2 regions of the Pseudomonas sp. St386 genome follow, and region 1 is predicted to be linked to the other one. Evidence: predicted binding sites of a transcription regulator. Region 1 holds the regulator's gene; the other holds the start of a gene.
The links. The regulator FliA, encoded in region 1, starts transcription of late flagellar genes. The targets are predictions, from matches to a motif close to CTAAAGTTTNNNNNNNNNNNGCCGNTAA.
Positions count from the first base shown of each region.

Region 1 (7,332 bases):
AGATCCGCCAGCACCGCGCCGGCAAGGGCAAACGCCCCGAACCGCTCAAGGACCTGCCGATCCCGCCGGATTTGCGGCGTGATTCCTGAGTCGGCTGGCACAAAACCCTGTGGGAGCGAGCTTGCTCGCGATTGCGCTGGTTCAGTCGACTATGGGTGTGACTGACAAATCGCTATCGCGAGCCAGCTCGCTCCCACAGGTCAGCGTCCCTTCAACCCCTCTATTTCAGCCTCCGACAAAAGTTGGAAGGCTTCTTGCAATACCCCGTCTGCGCCCCCTCCGGGCGTCAAAAGTTTGCTTCACAGGAACGGGGAATATTGGTGGATCGCTCTCAGTTATTCAGCACCGCGCGCAGTAATGTCGTAGACCTCAGCCGGGGTAATCTGGGCGTGCCGCTGTTGCTGCTGGTCATGCTCGCCATGATGATGCTGCCGGTGCCGCCGTTCCTGCTGGACGTGTTTTTCACGTTCAACATCGCCCTGTCGATCGTCGTGCTGCTGGTGTGCGTCTACGCCCTGCGGCCGCTGGATTTCGCCGTATTCCCGACCATCCTGCTGGTGGCCACGCTGTTGCGCCTGGCGCTGAACGTGGCGTCCACCCGGGTGGTCATGCTCCACGGCCAGGACGGTCACGCCGCCGCCGGTAAGGTGATCCAGGCCTTTGGTGAGGTGGTGATCGGCGGCAACTACGTGGTCGGTATCGTGGTTTTCGCCATCTTGATGATCATCAACTTCGTCGTGGTGACCAAGGGTGCCGGGCGGATTTCCGAGGTGAGCGCGCGTTTTACCCTCGATGCGATGCCCGGCAAGCAGATGGCGATCGACGCCGACCTCAACGCCGGCCTCATTGATCAGAGCCAGGCCAAGCTGCGTCGTCTGGAAGTGGCCCAGGAAGCCGAGTTCTACGGTTCCATGGACGGTGCCAGCAAATTCGTGCGCGGTGACGCCATCGCCGGCCTGTTGATTCTGTTCATCAACCTGATCGGCGGCATGGCTGTCGGTATCTTCCAGCACAACATGAGTTTTGGCGACGCTGGCAGGGTTTACGCCTTGTTGACCATCGGTGACGGTTTGGTGGCGCAATTGCCATCACTGTTGTTATCTACAGCGGCCGCGATCATGGTGACCCGTGCTTCGGGCTCCGAAGACATGGGCAAGCAGATCGGCCGGCAGATGTTCGCCTCGCCCAAGGCCCTGGCCGTTGCCGCCGGCCTGATGGCGGTGATGGGCCTGGTGCCGGGGATGCCCCACATTTCCTTCCTGAGCATGGCGGCCATGGCTGCAGGCGGAGCCTACCTGTTCTGGAAGAAGCAGAACGTGCAGAAAGTCCAGGCCCTGCAAGAGGTCAAGCGTCAGCAGGAACTGCTGCCGTCGCCGGCCCGCGCCATGGAAACCAAGGAGCTGGGCTGGGATGACGTGACGCCGATCGACATGATCGGCCTGGAAGTCGGTTACCGCCTGATTCCATTGGTCGACCGCAACCAGGGTGGGCAATTGCTGGCGCGGATCAAGGGGGTGCGCAAGAAGCTGTCCCAGGACCTGGGCTTCCTGATGCCGACCGTGCATATCCGCGATAACCTCGATCTGGCGCCGAGCGCCTACCGCCTGACGCTGATGGGGGTGATCCTGGCCGAAGCCGAGATCTACCCCGACCGCGAGCTGGCGATCAACCCCGGGCAGGTCTACGGCTCCCTCAATGGCATCACCGCCAAGGATCCGGCTTTCGGCCTGGAAGCGGTGTGGATCGAAATCAGCCAGCGGGCCCAGGCCCAGTCCCTCGGTTATACCGTGGTGGACGCCAGTACGGTGGTGGCGACCCACTTGAACCAGATCCTGTACAAGCACTCCAGCGAGCTGATTGGCCACGAAGAAGTCCAGCAACTCCTGCAAGTACTGGCCAAAGGCTCGCCGAAGCTGGCCGAAGAGCTGGTGCCGGGTGTGGTTTCGTTGTCGCAGTTGCTCAAGGTGCTGCAGGCGCTGTTGGCCGAACAGGTGCCCGTGCGCGACATACGCAGTATCGCCGAGGCTATCGCCAATAACGCCTCCAAGAGTCAAGATACCGCCGCCCTGGTGGCTGCGGTTCGGGTCGGCGTGTCCCGCGCAATCGTCCAAAGCATTGTAGGCACTGAGTCTGAGCTGCCTGTGATCACCTTGGAACCAAGGTTGGAACAGATATTGCTCAATAGTCTGCAGAAGGCAGGACAAGGCTCGGAAGAGGGTGTTCTGCTGGAGCCAAGCATGGCCGAGAAGCTGCAGCGTTCGCTGATCGAAGCAGCCCAGCGGCAAGAGATGCAAGGCCAGCCAGTGATCCTGCTGGTGGCCGGCCCGATTCGCGCGATGCTCTCGCGATTCGGGCGCCTCGCGGTCCCGGGGTTGCATGTGCTGGCGTACCAGGAAATACCGGACAACAAGCAAGTGACCATCGTTGCGACAGTAGGGCCCAACGGCTGAGGTAGTGGTTTATGCAAGTGAAGCGTTTTTTCGCCGCCGACATGCGTCAGGCCATGAAACTGGTTCGTGACGAGCTGGGCGCTGAAGCAGCCATCATTGGCAACCGTCGTATCGCCGGCGGTGTCGAGCTGACGGCGGCCCTGGATTACAAACTGTCTGCGCTGGCCCCGCGGGTTCCGAACATGGAACTCGAAGATGAGCTGCGCAAGACTCAATCGCGCATCGCCAGCGCCCAGGCCGAGCTGAGCCTGCGCAGCAGTGAAGGCGAGGCCGCGGCAGGCACCAATCGTCAATTGTTCGCCGGTCAGCCGCTGACGGCCGGCCTGCCGTTGACGGCTGCCGAACCGCTGATCGAGCAGGCCCACGCCGAACCGCGTCGTCCTGAGCCGGCGCCCGCGGCGCCTGCCCGGGGTGTCGATCCGCGCGCCCTGGACTCGATGCGCTTTGAACTCAACAGCCTGCGCGAGCTGATGGAAGTCCAGCTCGGCTCCCTGGCCTGGAACCAGCTGCAAGGCAGCCGTCCAGCCCAGGCCAACCTGTGGCGTCGCCTGCAACGCATCGGCCTGTCCGGCCCGTTGTCCCGGGACCTGCTGGCGCTGATCAATGGTATCGAAGAGCCTCGCCAGGCCTGGCGCATGTTGCTGGCGCACCTGGCGCGGATGATCGCGACCCCGGAAGTCGAGCCGCTGGAAGAAGGCGGGGTAATTGCCATGGTCGGTCCTGCCGGCATGGGCAAGACCACCACCCTGGCCAAGCTCGCCGCCCGTTATGTACTCAAGTACGGCGCCCAGAGCATTGCCCTGGTGAGCATGGACAGTTTCCGCATCGGTGCCCAGGAGCAACTCAAGACCCTCGGCCGGATCCTCAATGTGTCGGTGACCCATGTGGATCCGGGCCAGTCCCTGGCCCAGGCGCTGGAGCCGCTGCTGCGCAAACGCGTCGTGCTGATCGATACCGCAGGCCTGCAAGCCAGCGATCCAGCCCTGCGCATGCAGCTCGAAAGCCTGGCCGGACGCGGTATCAAGTCAAAAAATTATCTCGTGTTGGCAACCACCAGCCAGAAACAGGTTCTAACCGCCGCATACCACAGCTACAAACGCTGCGGGCTGGCCGGCTGCATCCTGACTAAGCTGGACGAAACGGCAAGCCTGGGCGAGGTGTTGAGCCTGGCGATCGGTCATGAATTACCGGTGGCCTACCTGACCGACGGGCCGCGGATCCCGGATGATTTGCATCTGCCGCGCCGTCATCAACTGGTCAGTCGTGCCGTGAGTGTGCAAATGCAGGAAGAACCCAGCGAAGAAGCCATGGCTGATATGTTCGCTGATATCTACCACAGCCCGACCAAGCAGGTCGGCTGAGGTAATCATGAATATTTTTTGTACCTACATCGATGGTCTGCCATGCATTGTTCCGTATGCGAACGCGCAGCCAGTAATGTGGCCTCCGTCTAAGTAAGACAAGGTAAAGAACGAACATGGGCAGCATGCATCCCGTACAGGTGATCGCGGTGACCGGCGGCAAAGGTGGCGTCGGGAAGACTAACGTGTCAGTGAACTTGTCCCTGGCTCTGGCAGAGCTTGGCCGACGGGTCATGCTGCTGGACGCCGACCTGGGCCTGGCGAACGTCGACGTGTTGTTGGGGCTTACACCCAAACGCACGCTGGCGGACGTGATTGAAGGGCGCTGTGAGCTGCGTGACGTGTTGTTGCAGGGGCCGGGCGGGATTCGCATCGTGCCGGCTGCCTCAGGCACCCAGAGCATGGTTCACCTGACCCCGGCCCAGCACGCGGGCCTGATCCAGGCTTTCAGCGACATCGGCGACAACCTCGATGTGCTGGTGATCGACACCGCAGCCGGTATCGGTGACTCGGTCGTCAGTTTCGTCCGCGCGGCCCAGGAAGTGCTGCTGGTGGTCTGCGACGAACCGACGTCCATCACCGACGCCTATGCCCTGATCAAGTTGCTTAACCGCGACTATGGCATGAACCGCTTCCGCGTCCTGGCCAACATGGCCCAGAGCCCGCAGGAAGGACGCAACCTGTTCGCCAAGTTGACAAAGGTCACGGATCGCTTCCTGGACGTCGCCCTACAATACGTCGGCGCAGTGCCTTACGACGAAAGCGTACGCAAGGCCGTCCAGAAGCAACGTGCCGTTTATGAAGCCTTTCCACGCTCCAAATGCGCGCTGGCGTTCAAGGCCATCGCCCAGAAGGTCGATACCTGGCCACTGCCGGCCAACCCTCGCGGGCATCTGGAATTTTTCGTCGAGCGTCTTGTGCAACAAACAGCAGGGCCCGTGCTATGACAGCCAGCGGTTACAACCATCTCTATAAAAAATCGGCACGGGACGCCCAATACGAATTGATCGAGCGTTACGCGCCACTGGTCAAGCGTATCGCCTATCACTTGCTGGCGCGGTTGCCGGCCAGTGTCCAGGTTGAAGACTTGATCCAGGCGGGCATGATCGGCCTGCTCGAAGTGTCGAACAAATACGACGCGAGCAAGGGCGCGAGTTTCGAGACGTATGCCGGTATTCGCATTCGCGGTGCCATGCTCGATGAAGTCCGCAAGGGCGATTGGGCGCCGCGTTCGGTACACCGCAATACCCGCATGGTCAGTGATGCAATTCGGGCAATTGAAGCTAAAACCGGGCGTGACGCTAAAGATCACGAGGTTGCGGCCGAACTCCAGTTGAGTCTCGACGATTATTACGGGATTTTGAACGATACCTTGGGCAGCCGCCTGTTCAGTTTCGACGACCTGTTGCAGGACGGCGAACATGAAGGGCTGCACGAGGATAACGCGAGTGCTCACATGGAGCCGTCGCGTGACCTGGAAGATGAACGTTTCCAGAGCGCGCTGGCGGAAGCGATTGCCAATTTGCCGGAGCGTGAGCGGCTGGTCTTGGCGCTGTACTACGACGAAGAGCTGAACCTCAAGGAAATCGGTGAGGTCCTGGGGGTCAGCGAATCGCGGGTCAGCCAGTTACACAGCCAGTGCGCGGCCCGTTTGCGGGGGCGTTTGGGGGAGTGGCGAGCGCGTTGACAGGCAGTGTGGGGACACTGCGAACGAGGCTGGCCTGGCAGGTGCTGTGCCAGTCTCCATCCGTGGTGCTCCAGACCGTTGTCGAGTGTTGTGCCGGATTGATTGAAATGGCGCGTCCAGGTGCTGGGCGCGTTTAAGACTGCTTGGAGGTCGAATTGGACAAGAACATGAAAATCCTCATCGTTGATGACTTCTCAACGATGCGGCGGATCATAAAAAACCTGTTGCGTGACCTTGGGTTCACCAACACGGCCGAAGCAGATGACGGGACCACTGCGCTCCCGATGTTGCACAGTGGCAACTTCGATTTTCTGGTCACCGACTGGAACATGCCGGGCATGACCGGTATCGACCTGTTGCGCCAGGTGCGTGCCGACGAAAAACTCAAGCATCTTCCGGTGCTGATGGTCACTGCCGAAGCCAAGCGCGAGCAGATCATCGAAGCGGCCCAGGCCGGTGTAAACGGCTATGTGGTCAAACCCTTCACGGCCCAGGCGTTGAAAGAGAAGATTGAAAAAATCTTCGAACGCATCGGTTAACGGCGCCACGGGGGAGCTATGGATAACGAATCTTCAATGGGTGATTTCGAATCGACCCTGAAAAAACATGCCCGCGAACTGGTCGACAGCCTTGAAAAAGGTCGTTTTGGCGATGCGGTTCAAATGATCCATGAGCTCAACCAGACCCGTGACCGCGGTCTGTATCAGGAGGTGGGCAAGCTCACGCGTGAATTGCACAGCGCGATTGTCAATTTCCAGATCGACCCGAATATGCCGCAGGCCGAGGAAGTCTCGCAGATCACCGACGCCACCGAGCGTCTGGGTTATGTGGTCAAGCTGACCGAGGCCGCGGCCAACCGCACCATGGACCTGGTGGAAAGCGCAACGCCCCTGGTCAACGGCCTGAGCGAAGAAGCCCAGGCCTTGAGCACCGACTGGGGTCGGTTCATGCGGCGCGAAGTCGGCGCCGAAGAGTTTCGGGAGTTGGCCCGTCGGGTCGACGGTTTCCTGGCGCGCAGCAGCACCGAGAACCGCGCGGTGGCAAGCAACCTCAACGATATTCTGCTGGCTCAGGACTATCAGGACCTGACCGGCCAGGTGATCAAGCGTGTGACCCAACTGGTCACCGAAGTGGAAAGTAACCTGCTCAAACTGGTGTTGATGGCCAGCCAGGTAGACCGCTTTGCAGGCATCGAACACGACCGTGAAGCGATGCTTGCTGAAAAAGATCCACAAAAACATCTCTCTCAGGGTGAAGGTCCGCAGATTCATGCCGATAAAAGAGAAGACGTTATGTCCGGTCAGGACGATGTGGACGATTTGCTGTCCAGCCTTGGATTCTGAGTTTTAGCCCTGTTTTAGGAGCAGCCATTAATGAGCTTCGGCGCCGATGAAGAGATCCTTCAGGATTTCCTGGTTGAGGCCGGCGAGATTCTAGAGCAACTGTCCGAACAGCTGGTCGAGCTGGAAAGCCGACCAGATGATGCGGATCTGCTCAATGCAATTTTTCGCGGTTTCCACACTGTAAAAGGAGGCGCCGGCTTCCTCCAGCTCAACGAGCTGGTGGAGTGCTGTCACATTGCCGAAAACGTGTTCGACATCCTGCGCAAGGGTGAGCGTCGCGTTGATTCGGAACTGATGGACGTGGTGCTTGAAGCGCTGGATGCGGTCAACAGCATGTTCAGCGAAGTGCGTGAGCGCTCGCCGATCACCGCTGCCACGCCTGAGTTGCTCGCCGCGCTGGCACGCCTGGCGGAGCCGCAATCGGCTGATGAAGCGGCTCCGGTTGCCGAGGCAGTGGCTGAAGAGCCGGTCGCCGAAGAGTCGGGCGACAT
Region 1 is NZ_AP021900.1:1,853,692-1,861,023, forward strand. It holds gene flhB (flagellar biosynthesis protein FlhB) at 1-89, shown strand, start outside; gene flhA (flagellar biosynthesis protein FlhA) at 321-2,450, shown strand; gene flhF (flagellar biosynthesis protein FlhF) at 2,462-3,811, shown strand; gene fleN (flagellar synthesis regulator FleN) at 3,928-4,758, shown strand; gene fliA (RNA polymerase sigma factor FliA) at 4,755-5,498, shown strand; gene KI235_RS08210 (chemotaxis response regulator CheY) at 5,666-6,037, shown strand; gene KI235_RS08215 (protein phosphatase CheZ) at 6,056-6,841, shown strand; gene KI235_RS08220 (chemotaxis protein CheA) at 6,872-7,332, shown strand, end outside.

Region 2 (7,332 bases), 1.4 Mb from region 1:
GGTCGCCACCACCCTGGACAACAGCCGCAACCTGACCGACAGCAGCGTCGAACTGACACGTCGTGCCGGCGGCTCACTGGAAAACATCACCCGCACGGTCTCGGCGATCCAGTCGATGAACCAACAGATCGCCGCCGCCGCCGAGCAACAGAGCGCCGTGGCCGAAGAGATCAACCGCAGCGTCGTGAACGTTCGCGATGTCTCCGAACAAACCGCCTCCTCCAGCGAAGAAACCGCCGCCTCCAGCGCCGAACTGGCACGGTTGGGGGTTCATTTGCAGACACTGGTGGGACGCTTCAAAGTCTAAACACCGAAAAAGCGGCGAGCACAGCCCCGTAGCGAGGGGCCTTGCTCCCGTTCGAGCGCGAATCGGCCGTCAACGGCGTTCGGACTGGCAACGGTTTCGCCGCCGGGCGTGGGCAAGCGTCCTCACCACGGATATCCCCCGCCCTATTTTCTACAGATCCCCGTCACATGGTCGATACTCTCCTCATAAGACCTATAAAAGGTTCGAGGGAGTATCAGCATGTTCAGTTGGCTAACCGAAAAGCTGGGAAACGTAAGTGTCAATCGCAAACTGGGTTTCGGTTTTGGCCTGGTGCTGCTCATGACCCTCCTGAGCACCTTCGCGGGCTGGAACAGCCTGAGCAGCGTGATCAGCCGCGCGGATAAACAGGCGTCCATCGCCAGCCTCAATGAGTTGGCCAAGGATTTGCGAATCTCCAGTCTCGAGTATGAGATGCGGCGCGGCGAACAAGGACCAGCAGTCGTCAGCGAGTTCCTGGGCAAGCTTCAGGACAGCATCCAAGCCGCCCTCAAACGGTTTGTACGTCCGGCAGACCAGGAGTTGCTCAATCAGCAGTTGGCTATCCTCGATGAGTACAAACGCGCCTTTGCCGACCTGACCCAGGCGACACAGAACCGCGAATCGGCCCGCTCCAAGCTTGGCGCCAACGCCGACAACGCCGTGGCCAAGGTGACAGAAGTCGAAAATGCCTTGCGCCAAGGTGACAGCGTTGCTCAATTCAACGCTGTGGTTGAGCAGAGCAAACTGATCCAGCAGGCGCGCTACCAGGTCCGCGGCTACACCTACAGCGGCAAGGCCGATGCAGAGCAACCGGCACTGGATGCCATCGAAAACGTCTTGAAAAACCTTGAAAGCCTGCCGGGCAAACTGCCGGAACAACACGCCGCCAACCTGCAACAAGCTTCTGAATCGATGAAGGCTTATCGCGCTGCCGTCAGCCAGTTCCGCGACTCACAGGTCGCCAGTGCTTCGGCCCTCAAGAAAATGGCCGACCAGGACAGCCGTTTGCATGAACTGAACAATCATTTGACCACCTCGCAGATCGAGAAACGCGACCAGGAAACGGCTCAAGCGAAAGAAACGCTGATCATCGTCACCATCCTGGCACTGGCATTTGGCCTGCTGGCTGCATGGATCATCACCCGGCAGATCGTCGGTCCACTGCAACAGACCCTGGTAGCTCTCGAACGTGTCGCCTCCGGCGACTTGAGCCATAACCTGGTGGTCACCCGCCGCGACGACATGGGTCAACTGCAAGGCAGCCTGCAGCGAATGGTGATCAGCCTGCGGCAACTGATCGGGGGTATCAGCGACGGCGTCACGCAAATCGCCAGCGCCGCCGAACAGCTCTCGGCCGTCACCGAGCAGACCAGCGCCGGGGTCAACAGCCAGAAAGTGGAAACCGATCAGGTCGCCACTGCGATGCACGAAATGACCGCCACCGTGCAGGAAGTGGCGCGCAATGCCGAGGAAGCCTCCGAAGCGGCAGTTGCCGCTGACCAGCAGGCTCGCGAAGGCGAAAAAGTGGTCGGCGAAGCCATCGCCCAGATCGAACGCCTGTCCAAGGAAGTGGGCAACTCCACCGAAGCCATGGGCCACCTCAAGCGCGAGAGCGACAAGATCGGCAGCGTGCTGGACGTGATCAAGTCCGTGGCCCAGCAAACCAACCTGCTGGCCCTCAACGCCGCCATCGAGGCAGCCCGGGCCGGTGAAGCCGGACGTGGTTTTGCGGTGGTGGCCGACGAGGTACGCAGCCTGGCCCAGCGCACCCAGAAGTCCACCGAAGAAATCGAAGAGCTGATCCTGGGCCTGCAATCGGGCACCGAACAGGTCGCGACCACCCTGGACAACAGCCGTAGCCTGACCGACAGCAGCGTCGAACTGACCCGCCGTGCCGGTGGTTCGCTGGAAAACATTACCCGTACGGTCTCGGCGATCCAGTCGATGAACCAACAGATCGCCGCTGCGGCCGAGCAGCAGAGCGCCGTGGCCGAAGAGATCAACCGCAGCGTCGTGAACGTTCGCGATGTCTCCGAACAAACCGCCTCCTCCAGCGAAGAAACCGCCGCCTCCAGCGCCGAACTGGCACGGTTGGGGGTTCATTTGCAGACGCTGGTAGGTCGCTTCAAGGTCTAACCAGAGGGCAGGTATAAAACCCGTGGCCAGAGATTGCTCCCGCTTGGGCGCGACGTGGCCACTACTGTGAGATCTATTCTCTACAGATCCCTTCCAACCGGTCGATATAGCTCCCAGCACATAAACTCAGCGCTGCAGGGAGTAACAGCATGTTCCGATGGCTAGGTAATGTAGGCGTTAATCGCAAACTCGGTTTCGGCTTCGGCCTGGTGCTGTTCCTGACCGTGATAATCGCCTTCACGGGCTGGACCGGCCTGGGTAACGTGATCAGCCGTGGCGACAAGCTGGGGTTCATTGCCAGCCTGAACGATTTGACCAAGGACTTGCGCCTGGCGCGCATGAACTACGACACCTCGCGGGGCGAGAACGGCCCCCAGCAAGTCAACGACCTGATTGGCAAGCTCGACGCCGGGCTGAAGACCGCCCGCCAACTGATAGAGCAACCGGCCGATGTAGCCCTGATCGATAAACAATTGGCCGCCGTGGCCGAGTACAAAAAAGCCTTCGCCGAGATGACCCGCGCCACCGCCAGCCGAGAAGATGCCCGCAGCAAACTCGGTGCCAGTGCAGACAATGCCGTGGCTCGCATCGCTGAAGTAGAGAAGTCGTTGCTGCAAGGCGACAGCGTCGCCCAGTTCAACAGCATCGTGACCCTGAGCAAAGCGGTCCAGCAAGCGCGCTATCAGGTTCGCGGCTACACCTACAGCGGCAAGAGCGAAGCCCAGCAACCGGCCCTTGAGGCCGTCGACAATGCCCTCAAACTTCTCGCACGTTTGCCAGAGCAATTGCCTGAAGAACATGCAGCCAACCTGCAACAGGCCAGCGACTCGATCAATGTCTATCGCTCAGCGGTCAGCCAGTTCCGCGACTCCCAGATCGACAACGCCGCGGCACTCAAGCGCATGGCAGATCAAGGCGACGTATTGATCGATGCCAGCCAAAAACTGACCGTCTCCCAGACCGCCGTGCGCGACCGTGACGCAACCGAGGCCAAGACCTTCCTGGTAGCGGCTGCCGTGCTCGCTTTGCTGTTCGGTGTCGTCGCTGCCCTGGTCATCACCCGGCAGATCGTCGGCCCTCTGGGCCAGACCCTCAAGATCGCCGAACGTGTGGCGGCAGGTGACCTGACTCACAACCTCACCTCCGAGCGCCGCGACGAACTGGGCCAGCTACAGCGCGCCATGCAGAACATGACCGTGGGTCTACGGCAATTGATCGGTGGCATCAGCGACGGCGTCACGCAGATCGCCAGCGCCGCCGAACAGCTCTCGTCCGTCACCGAGCAGACCAGCGCCGGGGTCAACAGCCAGAAAGCGGAAACCGACCAGGTCGCCACCGCCATGCACGAAATGACCGCCACGGTGCAGGAAGTGGCAAGCAACGCCGAAGAGGCTTCCGAAGCGGCCGCCGCCGCCGATGCCCAGGCACGCGAGGGCGATAAAGTCGTCGGCGAAGCGATTGCCCAGATCGAGCGCCTGGCACTCGAAGTGGGTAATTCCACCACCGCCATGGGCGAGCTGAAGCGAGAAAGCGACAAGATCGGCAGTGTGCTGGATGTGATCAAGTCCGTCGCCCAGCAAACCAACCTGCTGGCCCTCAACGCCGCCATCGAGGCAGCCCGGGCCGGTGAAGCCGGGCGTGGGTTTGCGGTAGTCGCCGATGAAGTCCGCAGCCTGGCCCAGCGTACCCAGAAGTCCACCGAAGAAATCGAAGAGCTGATCCTTGGCCTGCAATCGGGTACTGAACAGGTCGCGGCGACCCTGGACAACAGCCGCAGCCTGACTGACAGCAGCGTCGAGCTGACCCGTCGCGCCGGCGGGTCGTTGGAAAACATCACCCGTACCGTCTCGGCGATCCAGGCGATGAACCAGCAGATCGCCGCTGCGGCGGAGCAGCAGAGTGCTGTGGCGGAGGAGATCAACCGTAGCGTGCTGAATGTGCGTGATGTGTCAGAGCAAACGGCGTCGTCCAGTGAAGAGACTGCCGCTTCGAGCGCTGAATTGGCGCGGTTGGGGGTGCATTTGCAGACGTTGGTGGGGCGGTTCCGGGTTTGATTTGGGTATTGGTGTCGTGTGTATATCCGTTATTTAGGTAACGGCTGCTGACGGTTCCGCTCTTACAGCGGGTCACTTTCGAAAAGCCCGGAAGCCGGCCCAGTCGAAAGTAACCAAAGCGCTTTTGCCCCACCACGCGGTGCCTCGCCTAGGCTCGGCATGCCTGCGTTCGGCCATCGTGGTTAACGGGGCACCCGAGATCAACGTCCACCACGAGGCGGCCTAACAGCCGACCTGGCTCTCCCGGTCGTACACCCGTTAGATCTGTGGGAGCAAAGCTTGCTCGCGATAGCGGTCTGTCAGGCAACATCAATACTGACTGCCCCACCGCCTTCGCGAGCAAGCTCGCTCCCACATAGGTTTTTGGTCGTTTATAAAATCAGCGTCCACCGCCGATCCCTGTGGGGAGCAAAGCTTGCTCGCGAAAGCGGCGGGTCAGCTTGCCTGGATGTTGGATGTGCCGGCCTCTTCGCGGGCAAGCCCGCTCCCACACTGGATCTTCAGTGGGCAAGAAACTTGTGTTCGGCACAGTTCCCTCTGTGGGAGCAAAGCTTGCTCGCGATAGCGGTGGGTCAGCTTGTATTGATGTTGGATCTGCCTGCCTCTTCGCGGGCAAGCCCGCTCCCACACTGGATCTTCAGTGGGCAAGAAATTTATGTTCGGCACAGTTCCCTCTGTGGGAGCAAAGCTTGCTCGCGATAGCGGTGGGTCTGCTTGCATCAATGCTGAATGTGCCGCCACCTTCGCGAGCAAGCCCGCTCCCACATAGGTTTTTGGTCGTTTATAAAATCAGCGTCCAACGCCGATCCCTGTGGGAGCCGAGCTTGCTCGCGATGGTGGTGGGTCTGCTTGCATCCATGCTGAATGTGCTGCCGCTTTCGCGAGCAAGCTCGCTCCCACATAGGTTTTTGGTCGTTTATAAGATCAGTGTCCACCGCCGATCCCTGTGGGAGCCGAGCTTGCTCGCGATGGCGGTGGTCTGCTTGCATCAATGCTGAATGTGCTGCCGCCTTCGCGAGCAAGCTCGCTCCAACAATGGGATCGGAGTACGACCGGAAGAAATAGGCCGGCTGCAAGGCCGCCTCGCGAGCAAGCTTTGCTCCCACAGGTCCGGCTCAAACAGATCTGATGGGTGTACGACCGGGAGAGCCAGGTCGGCTACTAGGCCGCCTCGCGGTGGACGTTGATCTCGGGTGCCCCGTTAACCACGATGGCCGAACGCAGGCATTGTGGAGTGGGCATCCCGGCATGGATGCCGGGATAGCCGCGCTGGGCCATGGATGGCCCTTCGCGGCGGGCCCACGGAGCAATGCCGGAGTGAGGGCACACCGAGCCTAGGCGAGGTGCCGAGTGGTGGGGCATGAGCGTTTTGCTTACTTTTGCGCTTCTCAAAAGTGAGCCGCTGTAAGAGCGGAACCGTAAGCAGCCGTTACCTAAATAACGGATATACATACAAAAATACCTGAGCCCCACAATCCGTCATCCCAAGGCTACGGAGCCTTGCGCCATTGCCTACAACTACGCCAGAATCCGCCGGCTTGTGCGCCTTGGCCCTGGGCTCTAACGTTTGCGGGTCGCTGTCAGTTCAGCGATCGGGTTTAGCAGCCTGGACAATCCTAGACGTACGCTCTCCACATGCGTGAGCAGGCTTCAGCACCTGCGCATCTATGTCATGGCGGTTGTGCGTGGGAGACCTTCGGGTCTGCCGGGTTCTAGGGTCCCGGTCTGCTAACCCGCGTACAGTCGCCACCCATTCTCGTTTAGCAGCGATATCTGGCGGCTCCATTACCCTAGGAGCGTCAACCATGCACAAGGTCACACCCAATCCACCAGAACCAGAAACCGACCCCAAGAAACTCCAGGAAGCCACCGACCGCGCGCTCGATTACTACCTGAAGCCCAAACAACCCAACCCCGAAGATAAACAGCCGCCGGGCCAGCTCTTCACCGTCGTCGACGGCATCGACACCGAAAGCCTGTTGGCCAACCTCAGCGAAAACCTGGCCTCAGCCAATGCCATGGTCAGCGACCTTGCATTCGACCTGAAAGGCTCGCGACGCCATATTGCCCTTGGTATTCAACAACTGATCGAGCTGAGTGGTTTGTTGGCGAATCGGGTACTGGACAACGTCAATACACAGTCCTGACCTCGCCACGGATAGCGCTCAATTACTGAAATAGCGCCCAACAAAAAGCCCCGCTTCCTTTCAGAAGCGGGGCTTTTGCGTATCAGTATCAGGCCACTTGAGGCTGTGCGCTCAACGGCTGAAGCGGTAACAACGGTGCATGAGGATCAGCGTTGATCGATTCGCGCCACGCCGCCAGCCACTCGGGATGACCCTCGCTCCAGACCTGCTCATGCAGGCGGGACAGGGCCACCGGGTCGCTCAGCAGAGCCAGTCGCTCGGCGTTGCTGAGACCGGCAGGGCCGGCCTTCAAGGCGTGACGAACACGTTCGACCCGCAGCCATTCGATCGGCTCGGCCTTGCCGTGACGCGAGGTTGCCAACGCATACGCCAAGGCGTTCTGTTGCGGATCGACCACCGCCCGGATGAAACCGTCTTTGAGCGCATGCCAACGGTTTTCATGGGTGTACTGATCCGTCGACAGCAGTTCCTGTGGCGGTGCGTATTCCTCAGGGATCAGGAACAGGCTTTCATCACGGGACTTCAAGCCCAGGCCCACGCGGCTGGAAATCACCGATACCGGAATCGACAGCATCAGCGAACCGACAATCGGCACCAGCCACCACAGGAAGCTCGGGTTCAGCCAGATCACCAGCAAGGCCCAGAAGAAGCCCAGCAAGGTTTGCGGACCGTGGCGCTTGACCGCTTC
Region 2 is NZ_AP021900.1:483,134-490,465, reverse strand. It holds gene KI235_RS02145 (methyl-accepting chemotaxis protein) at 1-307, shown strand, start outside; gene KI235_RS02140 (methyl-accepting chemotaxis protein) at 527-2,443, shown strand; gene KI235_RS02135 (methyl-accepting chemotaxis protein) at 2,593-4,497, shown strand; gene KI235_RS02130 (nucleoid-structuring protein H-NS) at 5,659-5,859, opposite strand; gene KI235_RS02125 (DUF6124 family protein) at 6,303-6,644, shown strand; gene mdoH (glucans biosynthesis glucosyltransferase MdoH) at 6,733-7,332, opposite strand, start outside.
Region 2: a site for FliA is predicted at 2,524-2,551, ahead of KI235_RS02135 (methyl-accepting chemotaxis protein). Genes of this name have one in related genera too.